3 regions of the Arthrobacter sp. NPDC093125 genome follow, and region 3 is predicted to be linked to each of the others. Evidence: predicted binding sites of a transcription regulator. Region 3 holds the regulator's gene; each other region holds the start of a gene.

Region 1 (7,559 bases), on a different contig from region 3:
CGACGGACGCGATGGTGCTCAGGCAGTGGCCCGCGCACTGGAGTACGGCAGACCCGGGTTTGAGGCTTTTATCATCGCCAATGAGGACACTGTGATGACCCGTTCCAGCGCAAGCCTCGCTGCCGAGGTGTTCCCCGACGTCAAGGTGACCAAGGAGCTGGGGGAGCACGAGACGATGCTGTCCATCGACAAGGCCAGGCGGCTCCTCGGGTTCGCTCCCGAGCACAGCTGGCGGACCTATCACTCCAACCGCACCACGCCCACGGAGGACTGAAGGTACTGGGGTACAGGGCGCCTGCTGCCGCCTGGCTACTGCGAAGGTTGCGGCACCTGGCAGTCGATCTTGGGGTTGGCGCCCATGTAGTTCAGGGGTCCTGCTACGACGGTGATGGCCACCGTGCCCGCTTCCGCGCAGGAATCCGGAGAACCGCTGAAATATCCCCGCTGAAAAGCGGCGAAGCCGCCGATGATAAGCCAGATAATCACTAGCGTTCCGACGATCCTCATGGAATCCTCCGTAGCCCCGTTGCCACTCCAGTGTGTGTCCAATTATCCACCGCGGACGGACTCCAGCACAGAGCATCGGGGCGGGCGGAGGCGGGGCGTCGGGCTTGGGCGGTTGGCCGAGGCCCGTTGGCCGGTTACCGCTGGCCATGAGCGGCTGGCCGGCGACGGGACGGCCAGCCGTTCAGTGTCCGATCAGCTCGGTTCGCTCGTTTCGACCGGTGTTTCCTCTACGTCAGGCGTGTCCTCGGCTGTCGCTACGGACGTTTCCCCGGAAGTCCTCCCGGACGGCGAACTGTCGCTGCCGTCCGTTCCTTCTTCCGGTTCAAAGGTGTTGGGCTCCCCGGCGCCCAGCCCGGCCCCGTTCTCCGAGCCGGGTATGCCGCCGGGCTCCTGCCGCGCTGCGTCGGGTCGACCATCCTCGCCGGTGCCGGTGTCTTCAGTGCTCATCTCGTCTCCTGAATCCTCGTAGGGCTGGGAAACCCCACGCTAACAGCGCCTGCCCGGCTTTGTAAGGGACACGCGCGCCGTTTCTCTGCAGCGCGCCGGCGCCGAAAAAGGTACCCTCATCCCACAAAACCATTTGATACTTCGGCGCACAGGCGGCTTCCACGTGGCGAACGGATCGGCAGGCAAGACCGGATGGCGGAGGGTGCTTCACGACAAGTTTGCTGTCGAGGAACGCTACGTCGACGCAGCGGTGCGGAAAAAACTCTATGTCGTTGCCGCTGTCCTGGCCATAGTGGGTGCGGGGGTCTTCGTCCTGGCGCTGACGGGCGTGCTTGAGAGGGACGGCCTGGCGAGCGCGGACGAATCGGCGCACAGGTGGCTGCTCACCACCCGGTCAGAGCCGCTGACCGATTTTATGATCATTCTTGCCGTAATCTTCGGCCCGGTGGCGCTTCCTATCATCGTGCTGGTGGTCACTGCCGCCTGGGGGATCCTCGCCAAACAGGCCTGGCGGCCTGTCCTGCTGGCCGCCGCGATGCTCACCGGGGTCGGGCTCGCACAGGTCATAGGCCGTTCCGTGGAACGCACCCGCCCGCCCGTGGAGCTCATGCTGTTCGGGGCCGACCATACATTCTCCTTTCCGTCCGGGCACGTCCTGGGGGCTTCCAACTTCCTGCTGGTGACCGCCTTCCTGGTGTTTTCCCGGCACAGGAAACCTGCCGTCACCGCCGCCGGCTTCGTCCTGGCCGGCTTCGGAGTGGCCCTGGCTGCTCTCAGCAGGCTTTACCTGGGCTATCACTGGGTAAGCGACGCCATCGGCTCCGTGGCCGTGTCGCTCGTGGTGCTGGGAGCTGTGATTGCGGTGGACACGTGGCGGACCGTGCGCATTCCCGGTGAGCCCCTGACTGAAGATGTTTCCAGGGCCGACACGCAGGCCGACTGACGCGCTTTGAACGGAGGACAGGGCGAGGGTTGCTGTTGATGCCAGCCGATGCGAGAGTATGGCATGGTCACCCAATCCGACGTCCGCCGGGTCTGCCTTGCCCTGCCCGGAGTCGTCGAACGTAGAAGCTGGAACCAGCCAGCGTGGTTCGCGAAAACCCTTATGGCCCGCATGTGGGACGAGGGTGTGCTGACGGTGAAGACCAGGGAGCGCGAGGCCCTCGCGGGAACAGACCCCGCCACCTACTTCTGGACACCGCACCATGAGCGGTCGCCGCAGTTGGTTCTCGTGCGGCTTTCAAGGCTCGACGACGGCGAACTCGCCGAGCTGCTGGAAGAGTCATTCCTTCTGGCCGGCGGACGGATGCGGGCCCCGGGGAGGTGAGTTCCGTGCGGGACTGCTACCCGCCGTCGTCGGCCTGCCTTTGGATGCGCGCGCGGGCGCGTTCGAGCTGCCGGCGGAGCTTGGCGTTGTCCAGCTCAAGCTCCAACACCTTGGCCACGCCCGCCAGGTTCAGGCCCTCATCCAGGAGCTCTCCGATCCGGCGCAGGACCAAAAGGTCCGCTTCGCTGTACTGCCGGGTGCCCCCGGATGTCCGCTCAGGCGTGAGCAACCCGCGCCGCTCATAGAGCCGGATGTTTTGCTGGCCTGTGCCGAGCAACTCCGCGACCACCGAAATGGCGTAGAGCCCTCTGTCTCCGCCTTGATCTGCCACGGTACATCCCTCGGTTGAAAATCTACTGCAGTGACTCTTGCACCAGTTTGACACGGGTGTTATAAAAAATCTATATCAACCACCATAGATACCGGTGGTGACCATCTATTCATCGCAGACTGAAGGAGTGGGAAATGATGCTCATCCGTACCGACCCGTTCCGGGAGTTGGACCGGCTCACCCAGCAGGTCTTCGGAACGGCTGCGCGGCCGGCAGCTATGCCGATGGACGCGTGGCAGGAGGACGGGGAATTCGTAGCCGCGTTTGATCTGCCGGGCGTCGTGCCCGAGAAGGTCGATCTCAGTGTGGAACGGAATGTTCTTACGGTTAGGGCCGAACGCCAGGATCCGACACAGCCGAACGCGGAACTGGTGGTGGCTGAGCGGCCGCGCGGCGTCTTCAGCCGCCAGCTGATCCTTGGCGACACCCTGGACGCCGACAACATCAAGGCCACCTATGACGCGGGCGTCCTGACACTTCGGATTCCGGTCGCCGAACAGGCCAAGCCGCGCAAGATCGAAATCGCGCGCAAGGAAGAAATGCACGAAATCGGAACGTAGCAGCCGGCCCATGTCCAGCGATTTCACTGACCACTACGCGGTGTTGCACGTTCCGCGGACGGCCACCCAGCGGGAGATCGCGCGCGCCTACCGGTCCCTGATGCGGACGCACCACCCCGACCTGGACAACCCCACCGCTGTACCGGCCGAACTGCAGCTCATCATGCAGGCGTTTGAGGTGCTGCACGACCCGAAGCGCCGCCTGGCCTATGACCAGGAGTTCCTCAGGCGGGAGCGCCGCGCCGGCACAGCAGCTGCGAGGGCCGGTCCTTCGCCGCAGGACCGGCCGCGCACCGGGCAACCGGCCGGAGACCCCTCCGCCGCCGGCAAAGCTCCCGGCGGCCGGCCAGTGCCCGTTAATTCCGGGGCCTCTGCCCGGGACATTCCCATCCGGCGCGTGCGGCACGTGGAGCCGCCGTTTCGCGTGACGCCGGTCCGGTGGGAAAGCGGGCCTTGGGCCAATGGACGTTCTGATCCCCGAGGAGAACAAAAACGATGAGCGATTGGCGCCGATACGACTCGCATCTAATTCCGGCCTTTTACGAGCGGTTTGAGCAGCGCTGGGGTCAGGGCACCGCTCCCTTCCTGGACCCTGAAGCCCACGAGCAGCCGCTTCCAAGGGCGCAGTGGATCAACCCTGCAACGGGGGCCGCCTTGGCCGTGGTGCCCATCTGGAGCAACGAGGACCGCCAGAACCGGTCGTTCGGTGTCTTTTACCTGCCGCCCACCGGGGACATCTGGGTACTTCGCCCCGGATTCACCGGCTATCTCGAACCAGCCGAGGACGGCCCTGAGCACCTTGTTGCCCTCAGAAATGACGCCTTCAAGAAAGCCGTGGCCCACGCCAAGGACTTCCTGTTCGGCCCGGCCGTGATGCACTAGCGCGTCCCTGCCGAAGTGCGCCCGCCGCGCGGGCGCGCCCGCTTTCCTGCAGGATCTGGCCCTCGTCAGCCAGGTAGCCGTGTGCCATTCTGGAAGGTGCCGCGAGTTCGGGCCGTCAAAGGAGCAAGGCCATGTTCAAGCCAAAAGGTTCATTTTCCAGCTTCAGCATCAACGATGTGGCGCAGGCTAAGGAGTTCTACGGACAGACCTTGGGGCTGACCGTGGAGGACATGGAGATGGGCTTCCTGCAGCTCACAACTCCCGAGGGTCACAGGATCATGATTTACCCCAAAGACAACCACGAGCCCGCCACATTCACCGTGTTCAACCTGGTTGTCGACGACGTCGAAGCCGCAGTTGATGAGCTCAACGCCGCCGGCGTCCGCACCAAAATCTACGACGATCCGAATCTCCCCACCGACGACAAAGGCATCGCGCGGGGCATGGGACCGGATATCGCCTGGTTCAAGGACCCGGCAGGCAACGTGATTTCAGTGATCCAGGAGAGTGGCATGATGTCCTGAGCGCCCCGCTTGAGGCAAACTTATCCTTCTGACCACCCCCGCGACGAACCAGGACCCGCAAATGCATACTTCCGCCAAAGAGTTGGCCGCCATGGTTCCGCCCGGCTTCACCTTGGGAGTGGCGACTGCCGCGTTCCAGATCGAGGGTGCCCTTGATGAGGACGGCCGGGGGAAGGCGGGATGGGACGTCTTCTCTGCCAAGCCGGGAAACATCGTGGATGGCCACAGTCCCGCCGTGGCGTGCGACCACTACCACCGCATGCCACAGGACGTTGCGCTGATGAGGGAACTGGGGATCGACTCATACCGGTTCTCGCTTTCGTGGCCCCGCATCCAGCCTGACGGCAGCGGCCCGGTGAACAGGGCCGGGCTGGATTTTTACGACCGGCTGCTGGATGAGCTCCTCGCCAGCGGCATTTCCCCCATGGTGACCCTCTACCACTGGGACACCCCCCTGGCCCTGGACGAGGCAGGCGGCTGGCTCAACAGGGACACGGCCTACCGGCTGGGGGAGTTTGCCGCCATTGCCGCGGCGGCCTACGGGGACCGGGTGGCACGCTGGGTGACCATCAACGAGCCTGCAACGGTCACCACCAACGGCTATGCCCTCGGGCTGCACTCGCCGGGGAAGGCGGACTTTGCGAACGGGCTGCCCACCGTCCACCACCAGCTGCTCGGCCACGGGCTGGCGCTCCAGGCGCTGCGGGCGGCCAAGGTGCCGGGGGAGATCGGTATGACCAACGTCTACTCGCCGATGGTGCCCAACTCCGCCAATCCGCTGGACTGGATGAGCGCCGGAGCCATGGACGTGGCACAGAACCGGCTCTACGCCGACCCCGTCCTGACCGGAAAGTACCCCGACCTCGTCCGCCTCGGGAAGTTCTTCTCGTCCTTCGAGCACCCCGATGAGGACATGGCCGTGATTTCGCAGCCACTGGATTTCTACGGGCTCAACTACTACATGCCCACCAGGGTGGCCGCCGGCGGCGGTGACAGCCCGGTCCCCGCAGCGATGGCCGAGGCTATGGGAGACGATCTCAGTGCCGCCACTCCGGGCGCGCCGCTGCACATCGAGCCCTGGCCGGACACGGAAACCACGGCCTACGGCTGGCCGGTTAAGCCGGAGTACATGTCCGTCGCGCTGAAGGAAATGTCCGAACGCTATCCCAATCTTCCGCCGGTCATCATCACCGAGGGCGGGGCGAGCTTCGAGGACATCATCGTGCGGGACAAATCCACCAACCGCAGTTTCATCCCGGACGAGCGCCGCCTGCGTTACCTCTCGGACCATATCGGCACGGCGCTGCGGGCCACGGCCCCGGGCGGCGAGGCTGAGGGAGTGGACCTCCGCGGCTATTACGTGTGGTCCCTCATGGACAACTTCGAGTGGTCCGGCGGCTACAAGCAGCCGTTCGGCCTGGTGCATGTGGACTATGAGACGCTCGAGCGGACGCCCAAAGCCTCCTTTTACTGGTTCCAGGAACTCCTCGAAGAGCGGAGACTCCTCACGGCTGCAGGAGCCGCCGTTGCGGCCGCCGCCGTTCCGGAGGAAGTGGCCCCGGCGAGTGCTGTTGCCGAGGCCGCGGGCGTTGCGGACGGTGGAATGCCCGACGGCGATGCGCAGCCACTGGGGCTGTAACCCTCGGGTTTGCCTCAGAACAGCTTGAGTTCCTTGAGCCGCCGGGCCATGCCTGCGCCGTCCGGCGAGTAGATCCACGGGACGGCTGAGGCGCTGTGGTCGCCGGTTTCTGAATGCCCGCCGGCGAAGACTGATTCGCTGACAGACAGCTGTCGGATGGCGATGGCGGCTACCTTGTCCCCGTGCTTACGGGTAAAGGAGGAGTAGATCTGCTCATCATGCTGGCCGTTATCACCGATCAGCAGCCAGCGCATGTTGGGGAATTCTGCGGCAAGCCGTTCCAGATTTTTACGTTTGTGGTCCTGGCCGCTGCGGAACCAGCGGTCCTGGGTCAGTCCCCAGTCGGTGAGTACCAGCGCGCCCGAGGGGTACAAGTTCCGGTTCAGGAAGCGGGCAAGGGTCGGCGCCGCGTTCCAGGGACCCGTGGACAGATAGATCACCGGGGCGTCGGGGTGCTCCACGATCAGCCGGTCCAGCAGTACCGCCATCCCCGGAGTTGCCATCCTGGCCCGTTCACTCAGGACGAAGGTGTTCCAAAGGGCGAGGAAGGGCCGCGGCAGGGCGGTGACCATGACCGTGTCATCGATGTCGGAGACGATCCCGAACTTGGTCTCCGGCCCGATAACGAAAATGCTCGCCTCCGCGGGCTCGGTGCCTTGAGAACGCAGCACAGCGGTGTGCCAGCCGGGGGAGAGGGACACCTCGACGTCGATATCGACCAGTCCACCCCGGTCCGCCCTGACCTTCGTGACGGTGCCGCCGATTTCAATCTCCACCTCGGATCCGGGAATGGGGACGCTGGTGAAGGCGCGCCAGCCACGTATGTTCTGGTTGCCGTTCTTCGCTGCATGTTCGGCCCGGCTTCCCGGCACAGGCTTGCTTGCCAGCACCACCCTGCCGAGCACCCTGACCCACTCCGTGGAGCCGTAGCCCTGGTATGCGATGGTCTTGGGTTCGAACTTCCACCGCCGCGCGAGCTTCAGCCGCCCGTTGTTGATGGCGTTCGAGAGCCAGTGGGCCAGGCGGAAGATGCGAGTGCCCGACAAAGAAATTTCCTGTGACGCCGTGTCCATGCCATCACTCTGCCATAGCCCGCGGGCTGGGTGGGCCGTTACCGGCATCTGTTACCTTCCCGGAGGCAGGACTTCGCAGCCGCGGGGAAGTCAGCCGTCACCCAGCAGCCACCTCAAAGTATCCGCGTTCCGCACAGCGTTGCCACCGCCGTCGTTATTGAAGTAGGCGTACACGTCCTTGCCCTCGCCGCGCCACTCCCGGATTCTGTCCGCCCACCACCGCAGGTCCTCCTCGGAGTACGAGCCGCCGTACAGGTGCTCGTGGTCCG
Region 2 (7,559 bases), on a different contig from region 3:
CGTATCCTCGGTCCAAGACGCCATCAACGGCTTCCCTGTTACCGCAGCAGGCCGGTTCCTGTCCACGCTGCTGACTTTCGGGGCAGTCGTTGCCGGGATCGCCGTCGCCTTCGTGGTGGGGGACAGGATCGGCATGGAACCCATCGACGTCACAGAGACCTTCCCACCGGCGTATCCGCTGTGGGCACAGGTGATCATGGTGGCCATCGCCGTCGTGGCCATCGGCATCACGGAACAAACGGACTGGAAGCTGTTGCTTCCGACGGCCGGCGTCGGCGTGGTTGGGCACCTGGCCCTTATCGGCGCCGAATCGCTGAACGTTGGCGCGCGGTTCTCACCGGCGCTGGCCGCCGTCGTGATCGGCTTGCTGGCCCGCGTGGTGGCGCTGAGGATGGGCGCACCGCAGCTGGTGGTTGCCGTGCCTGCCGGCCTGATACTCCTGCCCGGCCTGACCATCTTCCGGTCGATGTATGTGCTCACTATCGAGGAAGCCGAGATCCTGCTGGGGGCCGGAGGCATGCTCAGCGCAGGGGCGATCGTCTTCGGTATCGCCGGCGGCATCGTGCTCGGCGACACGCTGGCGCGGCCGCTCACCAAGAGCCTCGCGAGCAATGAACGACGGCGGGCCCGTCGCCGCTAGTCGCCGCTAGCTGTACAGCTAGCGGCTGTTAGATTTGCCCGATGGGCAGCTTCTTCTCAGCCTGGAAAGCATCTTCCACCCTGCCCTTCGCCCAATATCCGGACAGGGACACCTTGCTGCGTTCCAGGCCACGCTCCTTGAAAAGCACGTCGCGCAGTGCCTTCATGTAGCCCCGTTCGCCGTGCACAAAGGCGTCCACCCTGCCCTCGGGCCACTGCGCCTCCCGCACGGCGTCGATCAGCAGGGTGCTGTCGCCGGCGGGTACGCCCCTCCGCTTGAGCCAGACGACCTCCACGCCGGCGGGTGCGGCAATCGGCTGGACATCGGCGTCGTCGTCCACTTCGAGGAAGGCCTGCCCGCGGGCGCCCGGGGGAAGGGATTCGACGACGGCGGCGATGGCAGGCAGCGCCGCTTCATCGCCGGCGAAAAGGTGCCAGTCCGCCGAGGGATCCGGGTTGTAGGCCCCGCCGGGGCCGGTGAAGATCAGGCTGTCACCGGGCTCGGCCGACGCGGCCCAGGGACCTGCCAGGCCCTCGTCGCCGTGGATGACGAAGTCGATGGCCAGTTCGCGTGCAGCCACGTCGACCCGCCGGAGAGTATAGGTGCGGGTGAACGGCCATTGCTCCCGTGGCATGGTCTCGCGCACGGTCCACAGGTCAAGCGGCTCGGGGTATTCGACGCCCGGCTGCGGAAAGGCGATCTTGACGTACCGGTCCACGAAGTCGTTGTTGATGTAGTCCGCGAAGCCTTCGCCGCCTGCGATGATCCTCACCATGTGGGGCGAAAGCTGCTCCCGGCGCAGGACGGTCAGGTTGATCTGGGGGCGGGATTTCCGCGTCGCGGTGGTAGTGGCAGGCAGAGCAGTCATGAAGTAAGCCTAGCCTAAGTCCACTTTCGGACTCCCTTTTGTTTCCTTCCAAGCCTCAGTGCATCAGTGGACGTCAAGCGCGCGGGTCGGGGCAGCGCGGCATATGCGCCCAGGACGGGAGAGACGATTAGCGGCCAGGGGCAAACGGAGGAAGTTCCCAGTCCACGGCGCGGGCACCCTGTTCTTCCAGCAGGGTGTTGGCGCGGCTGAACGGCCGGGAGCCAAAGAAGCCCCGCGAGGCGGACAGCGGGCTGGGATGGGCGCTGGCCACCACCGGAGTTTCGCCGAGCAGCGGGCGGACGCTTTCGGCATCTTTGCCCCAGAGCACGGCGACCAGGGGGACCCGGCTTCCCTCCGCCGTCCGGCGCCCGGCGACGGCGGCGACTGCCGCCGTCGTAATGGTTTCCCAGCCCTTTCCGCGGTGGGACCCGGCAGCACCCTCGCGCACACTCAGCACCCGGTTCAGCAGCAACACGCCCTGATCAGCCCATGCGCCGAGGTCCCCGTGGGTCCGTGCCGGGTACCCGAGGTCCGATTCCATTTCCTTGTAGATGTTCGCCAGGCTGCGGGGGATGGGCCTGGTCTGGCCGTCCACTGAGAAGGCAAGGCCTACGGCATGGCCCGGAGTGGGATAGGGATCCTGTCCTACGATCAGCACCCGGACGTCCGCCAGGGGCTGCCGGAACGCCCGGAGGAGGTTCGACGGCGACGGCAGCACCTGGTGCCCGGCGGCCTCCTCCCCAGCCACGAAGGACAGCACCGAGCGCAGCTCGTCCTCCACGTCCGACAGGGCAGCGGCCCAGTCGGGCGCCACCAGCTCCTCCAAGGGCGTGGCCGCCATTCCGGCAAGGGCAGGGCCGTCAGCCGCCGCGGCAGGCTCCAGCACAAACAGGGGTTCCGGTTCAGTCACACGGACCATTGTTCCAGCGCGGGGCCTTCGGCGTAACGCCGCGTAAATGACAATGCTGTTATTCGTCCGTAACATGGGGGTTGGTCTTTTTCCCGGAACCAGCCAAGGAGTGTGCAGTGGCCGAACCGTTGCAGGACCATCTCACAGAGCATTCCGCCGAGCACTCAGCTGCCCAACCCGCTGGTGCGTCGGATCCCCACACGGGGCCGCGCCGCGGCTCGCTGCTGGAGGATCTTCAGCTGCGGGACTCGCCGCTGAGCGAGCGCGAGCAGCAGATCCTGGCGCTCGAGCGGCAGTGGTGGAAGTACGCCGGCGCCAAGGAACAGGCTATCCGCGAACTGTTCGATCTCTCGGCCACGCACTACTATCAGATCCTCAATGCGCTCATTGATACCGAGGCCGCCCTGGCCCACGATCCCATGCTCGTGAAGAGATTGCGCAGACTACGTACGTCACGTCAGAGGGCCCGCACCGCGCGCCGCTTGGGGTCTGACGCCTAAATCGTTAGTGCCGGACTGCCGGCAAAAGACCAGCAAGGACGTCGTTTCACCATGACCAATTACGCCCGGGACGAATTCGACAGGGTCCCTGAGGCCGCCTCACGGCAGGGCGTCCACCGGGCCGCGGCGGCGCCGACGCGTCCCCGTCTGTGGCCCATTCTGAGTGTGGGAACCGGCGCCCTGGCAGTGGGCATGGCCGCGTTCGTCCTGCTGCCCCATGCAGGGTTCGAGGCCGCAGGGCAGTCCTCTTCCGAGGCGGCGGCCGCCGTTGCGCAGTCCGGGGGCACGGCATCGGAGGCGGCCTCGGCCAAGCCGTCATCGGCCGCGCCGACTGCGGATGCCTCCAAGCCGGCCTCCCCGTCTGCTGCCGCGTCTGCTGCCGCGTCTGGCGATCCGTCCGAAGCCGCACCGTCATCGCCGGCTGCCTCCGAGGCTGCCGCTGTCGACGTGCTGGCCTCAAGCGTGGACAAGGCAGTTCCGGTCTCGATCTTCAACGGCACCCTGGCTTCCGGGCTGGCAGGCCGTGTTGGTGCCACCGTCAAGGCCGATGGCTGGACCCTGGGCCAGGTTGCCAACTGGCAGGGCGCTCCGCAGCAGACGTCGGTTATTTTCTACTCGGGCTCCGAGCGAAGAGCCAGCGCCGAAGCGCTGGGGGAGCTGTTGAACATTACGACGCTCGTGGAGACCCCGGGATTTGAGACCTCCGTAGCCGTGGTGCTTGGCCCCGGATTCCAGTGATGAGCCGGGTTACGCCCGAATAACTATTGCGTCAGGTTTGGGCTGTCCGTCTGCCTCCCGCCACCCGCCGATGGATAGAGTGAAGACAGTCTTCGCAGCGTAATTCGCGGCACACGCTGAAGTGGGCCTTACGGAAGCAATCTGAAAGTGTGGAAATCATGGCATTGGGAACCGTGAAGTGGTTCAACGCTGAAAAAGGCTACGGCTTCATCACCGTTGACGGCTCGGGCGACGACATCTTTGTGCACTGGTCTGCCATTCAGGGTGACGGCTACCGCGCCCTCGACGAGGGCCAGCGGGTCGAGCTCGATGTCGGAGAGGGTGAAAAGGGCCCGCAAGCTGAAAACGTGCGGCCCGCCTAGTGGCTGACCGTGCCACCCCGGTGACTGCCCGACGGCGGACAGGCGCGTCGCGCTTCACGACCCTCCGCTTCACGAGCCTGAGGTTTGCCCGCACTGGCTCCGTCCGCACGCGCATCATCCGCATTGCAGCGGTCGGCGCTGCCGCCGTACTGGTGCTGGCGGCATGCTCCGGGCAGGGCGGAAACGCAAGGACAGCCTCGGTCGAGGCGAGCGGCGACGGGACACTGCGGATCGGCCTGATTCTTGACAACTCCGGATCCCAGGCGTTTCTGAACGCCGCGCAGCTCGCGGCGGCCAAGCTTGCCGTGCAGGAGATCAACGCCGCCGGCGGGCACAAAGGCCGGCCCGTGGAGTTGCTGCCGGAAAAGATTGGCGGGGAGGTCTCCGACCAGGCGAGAGCACTGGTGGACGCAAAGGCCGACGTCGTCATAGGACCCACGGATTCGAGCCGGGCTCCTGCCGCCATCGATGTGCTGTCCAAAGCCAAGACGGTCCTCATCTCGCCGGCCAACACGTCCGCCAGCCTGAGCCAGTACAAGAGCGACGGCTACTACTTCCGCACTGCGGCAACGGATGTGGCCCAGTCGCCGGTCCTGGTCAAGCTGGCCAAGGACGGCGCTGCAAAGAAGCTGGCCGTTGTCCACGAGCAGGGTGCCTACGGCACCGACGTGTCGGCAGCCGTATCCTCCTCCGCCAAGGAAGCGGGGATGGAGGTCGTGACAGTGGCCGGGTTCAAACCAGGTGAAGCGCAGAAGGCGGCGGCGACCGCCGCGGAAGCCTCGCCGGACGCCGTCGTGGTCATTGCCCGCGACGGCGCGCAGGGTGCCATCGCCGAACTGCAGAATGCGGGCGTGACCGGGAGCCAGCTGATCCTGGCTGACGGAGCCTTCAGACAGTATGGCTCGGACCTTGGCTCCCGGGCGCTGGAAGGAGCCCGGGGGATCGTTCCGGGCGCCTTTCCCTCCGCGCATCTGCAGGGCGAACTGGTCGCCGTGGATAAGGGGCTCAAGGACATGACTTTTGCCGCGGAGACGTACGACGCCATCAATCTCGCTGCCCTTGCCGCCGCCGTGGCTGATGACGACGCCGGAGCCTCCGTGGCCGCCCACCTCATTGCCGTCTCGGGCGGCTCTGCGGGAGCCAGCACTCAGCCCGCCGCGGCGCCCACCGTCTGCAGGTCATACAAAGACTGCCTGGCCAGAGTCAGAGCGGGAACGCCGGTTGATTACGACGGCGAGTCCGGCCCGGTGCGGTTCGATGAGAACGGCGACGTGACGGCGGCCAGGTACATGGTGTTTACCTATGGGGCGGACAACAGGGCGAAATTGACCGGAACCGAAACGGCCGGCAGGGCACACCGTTGATCCGGCTCCACCCAAAGTGTGTCCGCTGATCGCTGAGAGCGAAGCGGCCCTGGAGGACCGGGGGTTTTCAGGCCGACTGCTTGCACTCTCCCCGGGGGAGTGCTAATTATTGATTAGCACTCCTGCGTATCGACTGCTAACTCATCGCCCGGTTTAGGCCGCAAGCGGGGTCAGCGGCCGTGCACGGAGCGAAAGAAACACCTGGTTGGGGTGAGATCGGGACTGCCGGCATACAGAGGCCGTCGGGAACGATCGTCCGTCGCGGGCACCGCAGCGAGGTTCATTCTTAACGACTGTCCCGAAAGGACTACTGCCGTTATGGCCAAGATCATTGCATTTGATGAAGAGGCACGCCGCGGTCTTGAGCGGGGCCTGAACACCCTCGCCGACGCCGTCAAGGTCACCCTCGGCCCGCGTGGACGCAACGTCGTCCTCGAAAAGAAGTGGGGCGCCCCCACGATCACCAACGATGGTGTGTCCATCGCCAAGGAGATCGAGCTGGACGACCCTTACGAGAAGATCGGCGCCGAGCTGGTCAAGGAAGTTGCCAAGAAGACGGATGACGTCGCTGGCGACGGCACCACCACGGCTACCGTGCTGGCCCAGGCCCTGGTCAAGGAAGGCCTGCGCAACGTTGCAGCCGGCGCTGACCCGCTGTCCCTCAAGCGCGGCATCGAGAAGGCCGTAGAGGCCGTCACGGTTGAGCTGCTGGCCTCCGCCAAGGAAATCGAAACCAAGGAAGAGATCGCCGCTACGGCCTCCATCTCCGCCGGTGACGACGAAATCGGTGCCCTCATCGCCGAAGCCCTGGACAAGGTCGGCAAGGAAGGTGTCATCACGGTCGAGGAGTCCAACACCTTCGGCCTGGAGCTCGAGCTCACCGAAGGCATGCGCTTCGACAAGGGCTACATCTCCGCTTACTTCGTCACGGACACCGAGCGCCAGGAAACGGTCCTTGAGGACCCGTACATCCTGATCGTCAACTCCAAGATCTCCAACGTCAAGGAACTGGTTGCTGTCCTCGAAAAGGTCATGCAGTCCAGCAAGCCGCTGCTGATCATTGCCGAGGACATCGAGGGCGAGGCCCTGGCCACCCTGATCGTCAACAAGATTCGTGGCACCTTCAAGTCTGTTGCCGTCAAGGCCCCGGGCTTCGGCGACCGCCGCAAGGCCCAGCTGGCCGACATCGCCATCCTCACCGGTGGCCAGGTCATCGCCGAGGAAGTCGGCCTGAAGCTGGAGACCGCCGGTCTTGAACTGCTGGGACGTGCCCGCAAGGTTGTTGTCACCAAGGATGAGACCACCATCGTTGAAGGCGCCGGAGACGCCGACCAGATCGCCGGCCGCGTTTCCCAGATCCGCGCCGAGATCGAAAACTCCGACTCCGACTACGACCGCGAGAAGCTGCAGGAACGCCTGGCCAAGCTGGCCGGCGGCGTTGCAGTCATCAAGGCCGGTGCCGCCACCGAAGTTGAGCTCAAGGAACGCAAGCACCGCATTGAGGACGCTGTCCGCAACGCCAAGGCTGCTGTTGAAGAAGGCATCGTCGCCGGTGGTGGCGTTGCACTGATCCAGGCAGGTCTCAAGGCGTTCGCCAACCTGAACCTGACCGGCGACGAAGCGACCGGTGCGAACATCGTCCGCGTTGCCATCGACGCTCCGCTGAAGCAGATCGCCTTCAACGCAGGCCTCGAGCCTGGCGTTGTCGTTGACAAGGTCCGTGGCCTGCCCGCAGGCCACGGCCTGAACGCTGCAACCGGCGAGTACGTCGACCTGCTGGCTGCCGGCATCAACGACCCCGTCAAGGTAACCCGCTCTGCCCTGCAGAACGCGGCTTCCATTGCCGGACTCTTCCTCACCACCGAGGCCGTCGTGGCCGACAAGCCGGAGAAGAACGCTCCCGCCATGGGCGGCGGCGACGAGATGGGCGGCATGGGCGGTTTCTAACCACCCCTCCCATCGCTGAGGGAGTCAGCGAACACGCGTAAGCGCGGCGGCGGTCCTATCTTCGGATGGGCCGCCGCTGGTCTTTAACCACCGGACGCCGGACTTAAACGGCTGCTGGCCCTGACGGGCTGCCGGCCTATAACAGTGCAGGCGGTTACAGGGCGGACTTCCAGTGTCGGCCCAGTCTGGCAGGATGGATTTGTGACGATTACAGCAGCGGCCGACGGTTC
Region 3 (7,559 bases):
CCGCCCAGCCCGAAAAGTACGCCGCCGAACTGGCCAGCCTCATCGGCGGGGACCCCGAGGACGTGCTGCTGGTCTCGGGGAAGACCGGCGTCGGCGTCGAGGCGCTGCTGGACAAGATCGTGCGCGACCTGCCTGCACCGGTCGGCGATCCGGAGGCACCTGCCCGGGCCATGATCTTTGATTCCGTCTACGACACGTACCGCGGCGTGGTCACGTACGTCCGCGTGGTTGACGGCATGCTCCACCCGCGCGAGCGCATCCAGATGATGTCCACGAAGGCCAGCCATGAGCTCCTGGAAATCGGCGTCAGTTCCCCGGAGCCGACCCCCTCCAAGGGCCTCGGCGTCGGCGAGGTGGGCTACCTCATTACCGGCGTGAAGGACGTCCGCCAGTCGAAGGTGGGTGACACCGTCACCAACCTCGCCAAGCCTGCCGCGGAATCGCTGAGCGGCTACGCGGATCCCAAGCCGATGGTGTTCTCAGGCCTCTATCCGCTGGACGGCACCGACTACCCTGTGCTGCGCGACGCGCTGGACAAGCTCAAGCTGAACGACGCAGCCCTGATCTACGAACCGGAGACCTCCGCAGCCCTCGGCTTCGGCTTCCGCGTGGGCTTCCTCGGCCTCCTGCACCTGGAGATCGTCCGTGAGCGCCTCGAACGCGAATTCAACCTGGACCTGATCTCCACCGCGCCGAACGTGGTCTACGAGGTCACGCTCGAGGACAAGAACGTGGTCACCGTGACGAACCCCAGCGAGTTCCCCTCCGGAAAGATCAACGAGGTCCGCGAGCCCATGGTGGCCGCGACCATCCTGGCCCCCAACGAGTTCGTCGGTGCCATCATGGAGCTGTGCCAGGGCCGCCGCGGCGTCATGCGCGGCATGGATTACCTGTCCGAAGACCGCGTTGAGCTGCGGTACTGGATGCCGCTGGCCGAGATCGTCTTCGACTTCTTCGATCTGCTCAAGTCCAAGACCCGCGGCTACGCCTCCCTGGACTGGAAGGCCGACGGCGAACAGGTCGCCGACCTCGTCAAGGTGGACATCCTGCTGCAGGGCGAACAGGTGGACGCCTTCAGCGCCATCACCCACAAAGACAAGGCCTACGCCTACGGTGTGATGATGACCGGCAAGCTGCGCGAGCTCATCCCGCGCCAGCAGTTCGAGGTGCCCATCCAGGCTGCCATCGGTTCGCGGATCATCGCCCGTGAATCCATCCGCGCCATCCGCAAGGACGTTCTGGCCAAGTGCTACGGCGGTGACATCTCCCGTAAGCGCAAACTGCTGGAAAAGCAGAAGGAAGGCAAGAAGCGCATGAAGATGGTGGGGCGGGTGGAAGTGCCGCAGGAAGCCTTCATCGCAGCCCTGACCACCGACGAATCCAAGGACAAGGCCAAGAAGTAGTGATGACCGTGGCCGGAATCTCCGGAGGCCGCACACATGCCTAGCGTTCTTCCCCTGGGTGACCCGGCTCCGTCGGACGGCCTGCTGCCGCAGCAGGCGGCGGACGGTGCAGCCGACCGTGCCTTCGGGCTTTATGTGCACATCCCGTTCTGCGCGGTGCGCTGCGGGTACTGCGACTTCAACACCTACACCGCAACCGAACTCGGCGGCGGTGCTTCCCAGGACGCCTACGCCTCCACCGCCATCTCCGAAGTGGACTTTGCCGTGCGGGTCCTCGAGCAGTCGGGCCTGCCTGCCAGGAAGCTGCGCACGGTGTTCTTCGGCGGCGGAACGCCAACGCTTTTGCCGGCAGAGGACCTGGCCAGAATCCTTGGCGCGGCCATAGACCGGTGGGGGATCGAACCGGGTGCCGAAGTGACCACGGAGGCCAACCCGGACTCGGTCACGCCGGAATCCCTGCAACTGCTCGCCGACGCGGGCTTCACACGGGTGTCCTTCGGCATGCAGTCCGCGGTGCCCCGCGTGCTGAAGGTCCTTGACCGCACTCATAGTCCGAGCCGTGTCCCGCTTGTGGTGCAGTGGGCGCGCGACGCGGGGCTCGCGGTCAGCCTGGACCTGATCTACGGAACGCCGGGGGAGTCCCTTGAGGACTGGCGCTATTCCCTGGAAACCGCCTTGTCGTACCAGCCGGACCACATCAGCGCCTACGCGCTGATCGTTGAGGACGGCACCAAGCTCGCCGCCCAGATCCGCCGGGGTGAAGTACCCGGAATCGACGACGACGACCACGCCGACAAATATGAACTCGCCGACCAGATGATCACCGACGCCGGGCTCCGATGGTACGAGGTCAGCAACTGGTCCGCCACTGCCGAACAGGCATGCCGTCACAACCTGGCCTACTGGCGCGGGGATGACTGGTGGGGCGTCGGACCCGGCGCCCACTCGCACGTCGGCGGTGTCCGCTGGTGGAACGTGAAGCACCCCACCGCCTACGCAGGCAGACTCGGTTCCGGGGTGTCGCCCGCTGCCGGCCGCGAGACCCTCGATGCCGGAACCCGTGCAATGGAACGGATCATGCTCGAGGCCCGCCTGGCTTCAGGACTCGCCGTCAGCACCCTGTCGGACCAGGGGAGGCATGCAGTTGCAGGCCTTATTGCCGACGGGCTCGTGGAGCCTGCCGAGGCCTTCCGGGGCAGCCTTGTCCTGACGCTCAAGGGACGCCTGCTCGCTGACGCCGTGGTCCGCAGGATCCTGCCGGACTAGCGCTGGGCCCACGCCCGCAGGGTTCCCTGGCCGAGCTTACGAGGCTAGGGTGCGCTGGGCCCACGCCCGCAGGGTTCCCTGGCCGAGCTTGCGAGGCTAGGGTGCGGGTGGGGATTACTTGATCCAGCGGAGGTTGTACGGGTACCGGTGCGGCTGGCCCCGGTTCACGTGGATGCCGGCCGAGACCGAGAAGCACGTCAGTGCAATCCAGATCAGGGTCGCGAGCACGGCGAAGATGTTGCCCACCACCGGAAGGAGCACCAGGAGGTTGGCCACGACAGCCGCGATGGTAGGCGGCAGGGTGAAGTTGAGGGCTTCCTTGGATTCCTGGGCTGTGAACGGGCCACGGTCCTTGAAGATCAGATAGATCAGCAGCGCCGGCACGCAGCCGAGGATGCCGCCGAAGTGCGACAGGGTTGCCCACTGGCGGTCTTCGCTGGCGGTCAGCGGAAGCGCATTCGCAGGCACGCCATGGTACTGGGGCCGGTCAGGGCCGGACTGGAGGTCCCTGCGGTCGCGAGCGTCGTCTGCCACGGTATGTCTTCCTTAAACGTACGTTGGTGCGGTGTTGCCGGTAGTTCAGGTTCGCGGCCGGCCGGCAGAACCGGGACGGCGGCAGCGCGAGTGGCGCCCTTCCAAGAATACTGGGTCGCGAACGCATTGGACGACCGGCTCCCCGGTCAGCGGATTACGGACAGGGCGGCAACCGCGGCCTCAGCTAGGGCACCGTAAGGAAGTCGATGACTTCCTCCACCCTGCCCAGCAGGGCCGGTTCGAGATCGGCGTAGGTGCGGACCGCCCCCAGCAGCTTCTGCCAGCCCAGCCCGATGTCTTCCTTCGTCTCGTGCGGCCAGCCAAAGGCTGCGAGGATCCCGGTCTTCCAGTCGGTGCCGCGGGGGATCACGGGCCACTGTGGGATGCCGAGGACCGACGGCCGGATCGCCTGCCACACGTCCACGTAGGGGTGGCCCACAATGAGAACATTTCCCGCCGCGCCGGGAGAGGCCATGACGGCGTCCGCGATGCGGGACTCCTTGGAATCGGGGACCAGATGGTCCACGAGGACTCCCAGCCTGCGGCCGGGCCCCGGGCGGAACGCCGCCACGGCGCCCGCCAGATCGTCAATGCCGTGCAGGGGCTCGACGACGATGCCCTCCACCCGGAGGTCATCACCCCAGACCTTCTCAACGAGTTCGGCGTCGTGCTTTCCCTCAACCCAGATGCGGCTGGCCTTGGCCACCTGGGCGCGCTGGCCCTCGACGCGGACGGACCCGGAGGCCGTCCGGCCGGGCGGAACCAAGCCTGCCTTTTTGGCGGCCGGCGCAGGAGGCATCAGCCGGATGGGCCGGCCTTCCAGCAGGAACCCGAAACCGAGTTTGAAGGAGCGTGATTTGCCGCGCCGGTCCTCAAGGGCCACAACGTGCATGCCGCCTGACTTCTCCACCCGGACCACAGCACCCACCCAGCCGGACTGGACATCTTCAAGCACCATCCCGCGCTCGACTGGAACCTCGGGCAGCTCGTTCTTGGCGGGCGCTGAAATTTCCTGCGGGCCCCAGGACTGGTACTGCATCGATAACACCGCTTTGCACTAGGAGTCGGCCGCCCGTCACAGGAAAGGCCTCCGGCGGACACGGCTCCGGATTTCGCCCGAAGCGGTACCAATGCTAACAACGGGCGGACTCATATTAGACTTGTTAGCACTTAGGGATGTCGAGTGCTAACCATGACGCCGGGCAATGCCCTGCTGGTGCCCAGGAACGGTCGATCGGAGGTGGATTGTGAGCGAACCGCGCAAGCTTGAAGTGCTGCGCGCCATTGTCGAGGACTACGTTCATTCCCGCGAACCCGTGGGATCCAAGGCGCTTGTTGAGCGCCACCACCTGGGCGTTTCCAGTGCAACCATCCGCAACGACATGGCAGCCCTGGAAGATGAGGGACTCATTACTGCACCGCATACCAGCGCCGGCAGGATTCCCACTGACAAGGGGTACCGGCTGTTCGTTGACCAGATCTCGGCTGTCAAGCCGCTGTCTGCCGCTGAGCGGCGGGCGATCCAGTCACTGCTGGAGGGCTCCGAGGATCTCGACGACGTCCTTGACCGTACGGTAAGGCTCCTGGCGCAACTGACCAACCAGGTCGCCGTCGTGCAGTATCCGCACCTGAGCCGGGCCGTGGTGCGGCACATCGAATTCGTTCAGATGGCGCCCCGCAAGGTCCTGATCGTGCTGATTGCCGACTCGGGGAAGGTCGAGCAACGTGTCATCGACGTCGGCCAGGAACTCAGCGATGATGCGCTGACGTCACTCCGCACCCGCTTCCTCACCGGCCTTGCCGGCACTCCGCTGACCCTGCTGCCCCAGCACTCGGCGGCTGTCGTCGCAGGCTGCGCCCCCAACGAGCGCCCTGCGGCGCACGCCCTGAGCAAGGCCCTCGAAGCGCTCTCGCACAGCAGCCGGGAAGACCGCATGGTCATGGCCGGCACGGCCAACCTCGCGCGGTCCAATGTCGACTTCCCGCTCAGCATCGGCCCCGTACTCGAGGCGCTCGAGGAGCAGGTGGTCATGCTCCGCCTCCTCAGCGAGATGGCCCAGGACCACCGCGGCATCGCTGTCAGCATTGGACGGGAAAACCCCTACGACGGCCTGGCCGAGGCGTCGGTGGTCGCCACCGGCTACGGGCCGGACGCCACCGCCAAGGTCGGCATCCTCGGGCCCACCCGCATGGACTATCCCACCACCATGGCCGCCGTTCGAGCGGTGGCCCGCTACCTTTCGAGGATTCTCGGCCCGTAACCGCACGGTCCGTGACCCCGGCACCCCAGGCACCATAACCAGGAGAAGATACAGACTTGAGCAGCCACTACGACGTTCTCGGAGTCTCCCCGGAAGCCACCGGAGAAGAAATCAAAAAGGCCTACCGCAAGCTGGCCCGTACCCTGCACCCGGACGTCAACCCGGGCCCGGAGGCTTCTGACCGCTTCAAGGCCGTCACGCACGCCTACGAGGTGCTTTCGGATCCGCAGAAGCGGCGGGTCTATGACACTACGGGCAACGAGAACGGCACGGACAACGGCTTCGGCGGGGGCAGCTACGCTGGCCAGGGTTTCGCGTTCCAGGACATTTTCGACACCTTCTTCGGCGCCGGCGGCACGGCCGGCCCCGCCTCACGCGTCCGCCGCGGACAGGACGCCCTCATCAGCGTTCGCATCGACCTGCGCGACGCCGTCTTTGGCGCGAACAAGAAGCTCGAGGTTGACACCGCCGTCGTCTGCCCCACCTGTGAGGGTTCCTGCTGCCGTGAAGGCACGCATCCGGAGCGCTGCGACATCTGCGGCGGCAGCGGCCAGGTGCAGAGGGCAGTCCGCTCCATCCTCGGCCAGGTCATGACGTCCGCGCCCTGCGGCTCCTGCGAAGGCTTCGGCACCGTCATCAAGGATCCCTGCAACGAGTGCAGCGGCCAGGGCCGCATCCGCAGCCGCAGGTCCCTGACCATCAAGGTTCCTGCCGGCGTCGCCACCGGTACCCGGATCCAGCTGTCCGGACAGGGCGAGGCGGGCCCGGCCGGCGGACCGGCAGGTGACCTCTACGTCGAAATCCGGGTCAACAACGACCCGACGTACGTCCGCGACGGCGACGATCTGCACGCCACCCTGCACATCCCCATGACCGCCGCCGCGCTGGGCACCGAACTGAGCCTGGACACGTTCGACGGAAAGCAGGACATCGACGTCAAGGCCGGAACGCAGTCGGGTGAGATCATCACCCTCCGCGGCCTGGGAGTGACGCACCTGCGCGGTTACGGCCGCGGTGACCTCAAGGTCCATCTGCAGGTTGAAACACCCACGAAACTCGATCCCGCCCAGGAGGACCTGCTGCGGCAGTTGGCCAAGCTCCGCGGCGAGCAGTACTCCGAGGGCAAGTTGGCCGCGAGCGGCGGCGTTTTCGCGAAGCTCCGGGACCGCTTCGGTAACCTGTAGCGGTGAGCAACCCGGTATTCTTTACGCCCGCAGGCTCCTTGGATGAGGTACGCGAGGGTTCGCTGTTCGTGCTGGACGGTGCCGAAGCGCGGCACGCCGTGACAGTCAAGCGGCTGGCCGTGGGGGAGCCTGTGGACATTGCCGACGGCGCCGGGCGGCGCCTCACGGGCACGGTCACCAAGGTGGCGCCGGCGGTACTGACCGTCGAATGTTCATCCGTCACGGCGGAGGACCGCCCTGCCGTCCGCCTGGTGCTCGTCCAGGCCCTGGCCAAGGGCGACCGCGATGAACTGGCGATCGAGACTGCCACGGAGCTGGGCATCGATGCGGTAATCCCGTGGCAGTCCGACCGGTCGATCGTCCGATGGAAGGGCGACAGGGCTGCCAAGGCCCTCGGCAAGTGGCAGTCGGCGGTCTCTGCCGCGGCCAAGCAGGCCCGGCGGGCCTGGATCCCCGGGGTGCGTGCCGCCGTCGACACCTCCGGCCTCGTGAAGCAGGTGGAGGACGCCGCGCTGGCCGTGATCCTCCATGAAGACGCCGTCAGGCCCCTGCGCGGAGTGCTGGAGGCGTGGCAGGAAGCCGGGCGCCAGAATCAGGACCCCTGCGACGTGCTGCTGATCGTCGGGCCGGAAGGCGGCATTAGCCCGCGGGAAGTCACGAAGCTTTGCAGCGCCGGGGCGGTCACTGCCCTCCTGGGACCGCACGTGCTCCGGTCGTCAACGGCCGGGCCGGCCGCCGTCGTCGTCGCAAGTGATGTCCTGGGCCGCTGGTAGCGGCACAACAGGCTGCCGCATCAGCGCCGACTGTCACTAACGTCCGCGGCTAATACAGCTAGCGGACTGAAAAGCCCCTGGTGTCTACATTGGGCTCGTTATCGGGCCGGCTGGGATCAACCTGGGAGACGCGGATCT

Evidence for each region. Region 3 encodes HrcA, which represses chaperone genes, less so after heat shock. Its sites were predicted from a motif close to TTNGCACTCGNNNNNNNCGAGTGCNAA; they were not measured.
Region 1: ACIP9X_RS21135 (Hsp20/alpha crystallin family protein) is a predicted target of HrcA. The motif match lies at 2,649-2,675, and genes of this name have one in related genera.
Region 2: groL (chaperonin GroEL) is a predicted target of HrcA. The motif match lies at 5,496-5,522, and genes of this name have one in related genera.

What each region holds. Positions count from the first base shown of each region.
Region 1 is NZ_JBIVOQ010000020.1:31,879-39,437, reverse strand. It holds gene ACIP9X_RS21165 (NAD-dependent epimerase/dehydratase family protein) at 1-274, shown strand, start outside; gene ACIP9X_RS21160 (hypothetical protein) at 310-486, opposite strand; gene ACIP9X_RS21155 (hypothetical protein) at 700-954, opposite strand; gene ACIP9X_RS21150 (phosphatase PAP2 family protein) at 1,118-1,897, shown strand; gene ACIP9X_RS21145 (MmcQ/YjbR family DNA-binding protein) at 1,961-2,281, shown strand; gene ACIP9X_RS21140 (MerR family transcriptional regulator) at 2,298-2,612, opposite strand; gene ACIP9X_RS21135 (Hsp20/alpha crystallin family protein) at 2,750-3,172, shown strand; gene ACIP9X_RS21130 (J domain-containing protein) at 3,183-3,671, shown strand; gene ACIP9X_RS21125 (hypothetical protein) at 3,668-4,054, shown strand; gene ACIP9X_RS21120 (VOC family protein) at 4,186-4,578, shown strand; gene ACIP9X_RS21115 (GH1 family beta-glucosidase) at 4,640-6,217, shown strand; gene ACIP9X_RS21110 (App1 family protein) at 6,232-7,290, opposite strand; gene ACIP9X_RS21105 (DUF72 domain-containing protein) at 7,381-7,559, opposite strand, start outside.
Region 2 is NZ_JBIVOQ010000006.1:230,963-238,521, reverse strand. It holds gene ACIP9X_RS13970 (threonine/serine exporter ThrE family protein) at 1-640, shown strand, start outside; gene ACIP9X_RS13965 (siderophore-interacting protein) at 669-1,508, opposite strand; gene ACIP9X_RS13960 (uracil-DNA glycosylase) at 1,636-2,427, opposite strand; gene ACIP9X_RS13955 (DUF3263 domain-containing protein) at 2,535-2,918, shown strand; gene ACIP9X_RS13950 (LytR C-terminal domain-containing protein) at 2,970-3,656, shown strand; gene ACIP9X_RS13945 (cold-shock protein) at 3,815-4,018, shown strand; gene ACIP9X_RS13940 (ABC transporter substrate-binding protein) at 4,132-5,382, shown strand; gene groL (chaperonin GroEL) at 5,701-7,329, shown strand; gene ACIP9X_RS13930 (RNase H family protein) at 7,531-7,559, shown strand, end outside.
Region 3 is NZ_JBIVOQ010000005.1:240,921-248,479, forward strand. It holds gene lepA (translation elongation factor 4) at 1-1,403, shown strand, start outside; gene hemW (radical SAM family heme chaperone HemW) at 1,440-2,669, shown strand; gene ACIP9X_RS12755 (DUF4870 domain-containing protein) at 2,784-3,203, opposite strand; gene ACIP9X_RS12760 (DUF3097 domain-containing protein) at 3,388-4,242, opposite strand; gene hrcA (heat-inducible transcriptional repressor HrcA) at 4,451-5,464, shown strand; gene dnaJ (molecular chaperone DnaJ) at 5,521-6,648, shown strand; gene ACIP9X_RS12775 (16S rRNA (uracil(1498)-N(3))-methyltransferase) at 6,651-7,421, shown strand; gene ACIP9X_RS12780 (GerMN domain-containing protein) at 7,480-7,559, opposite strand, start outside.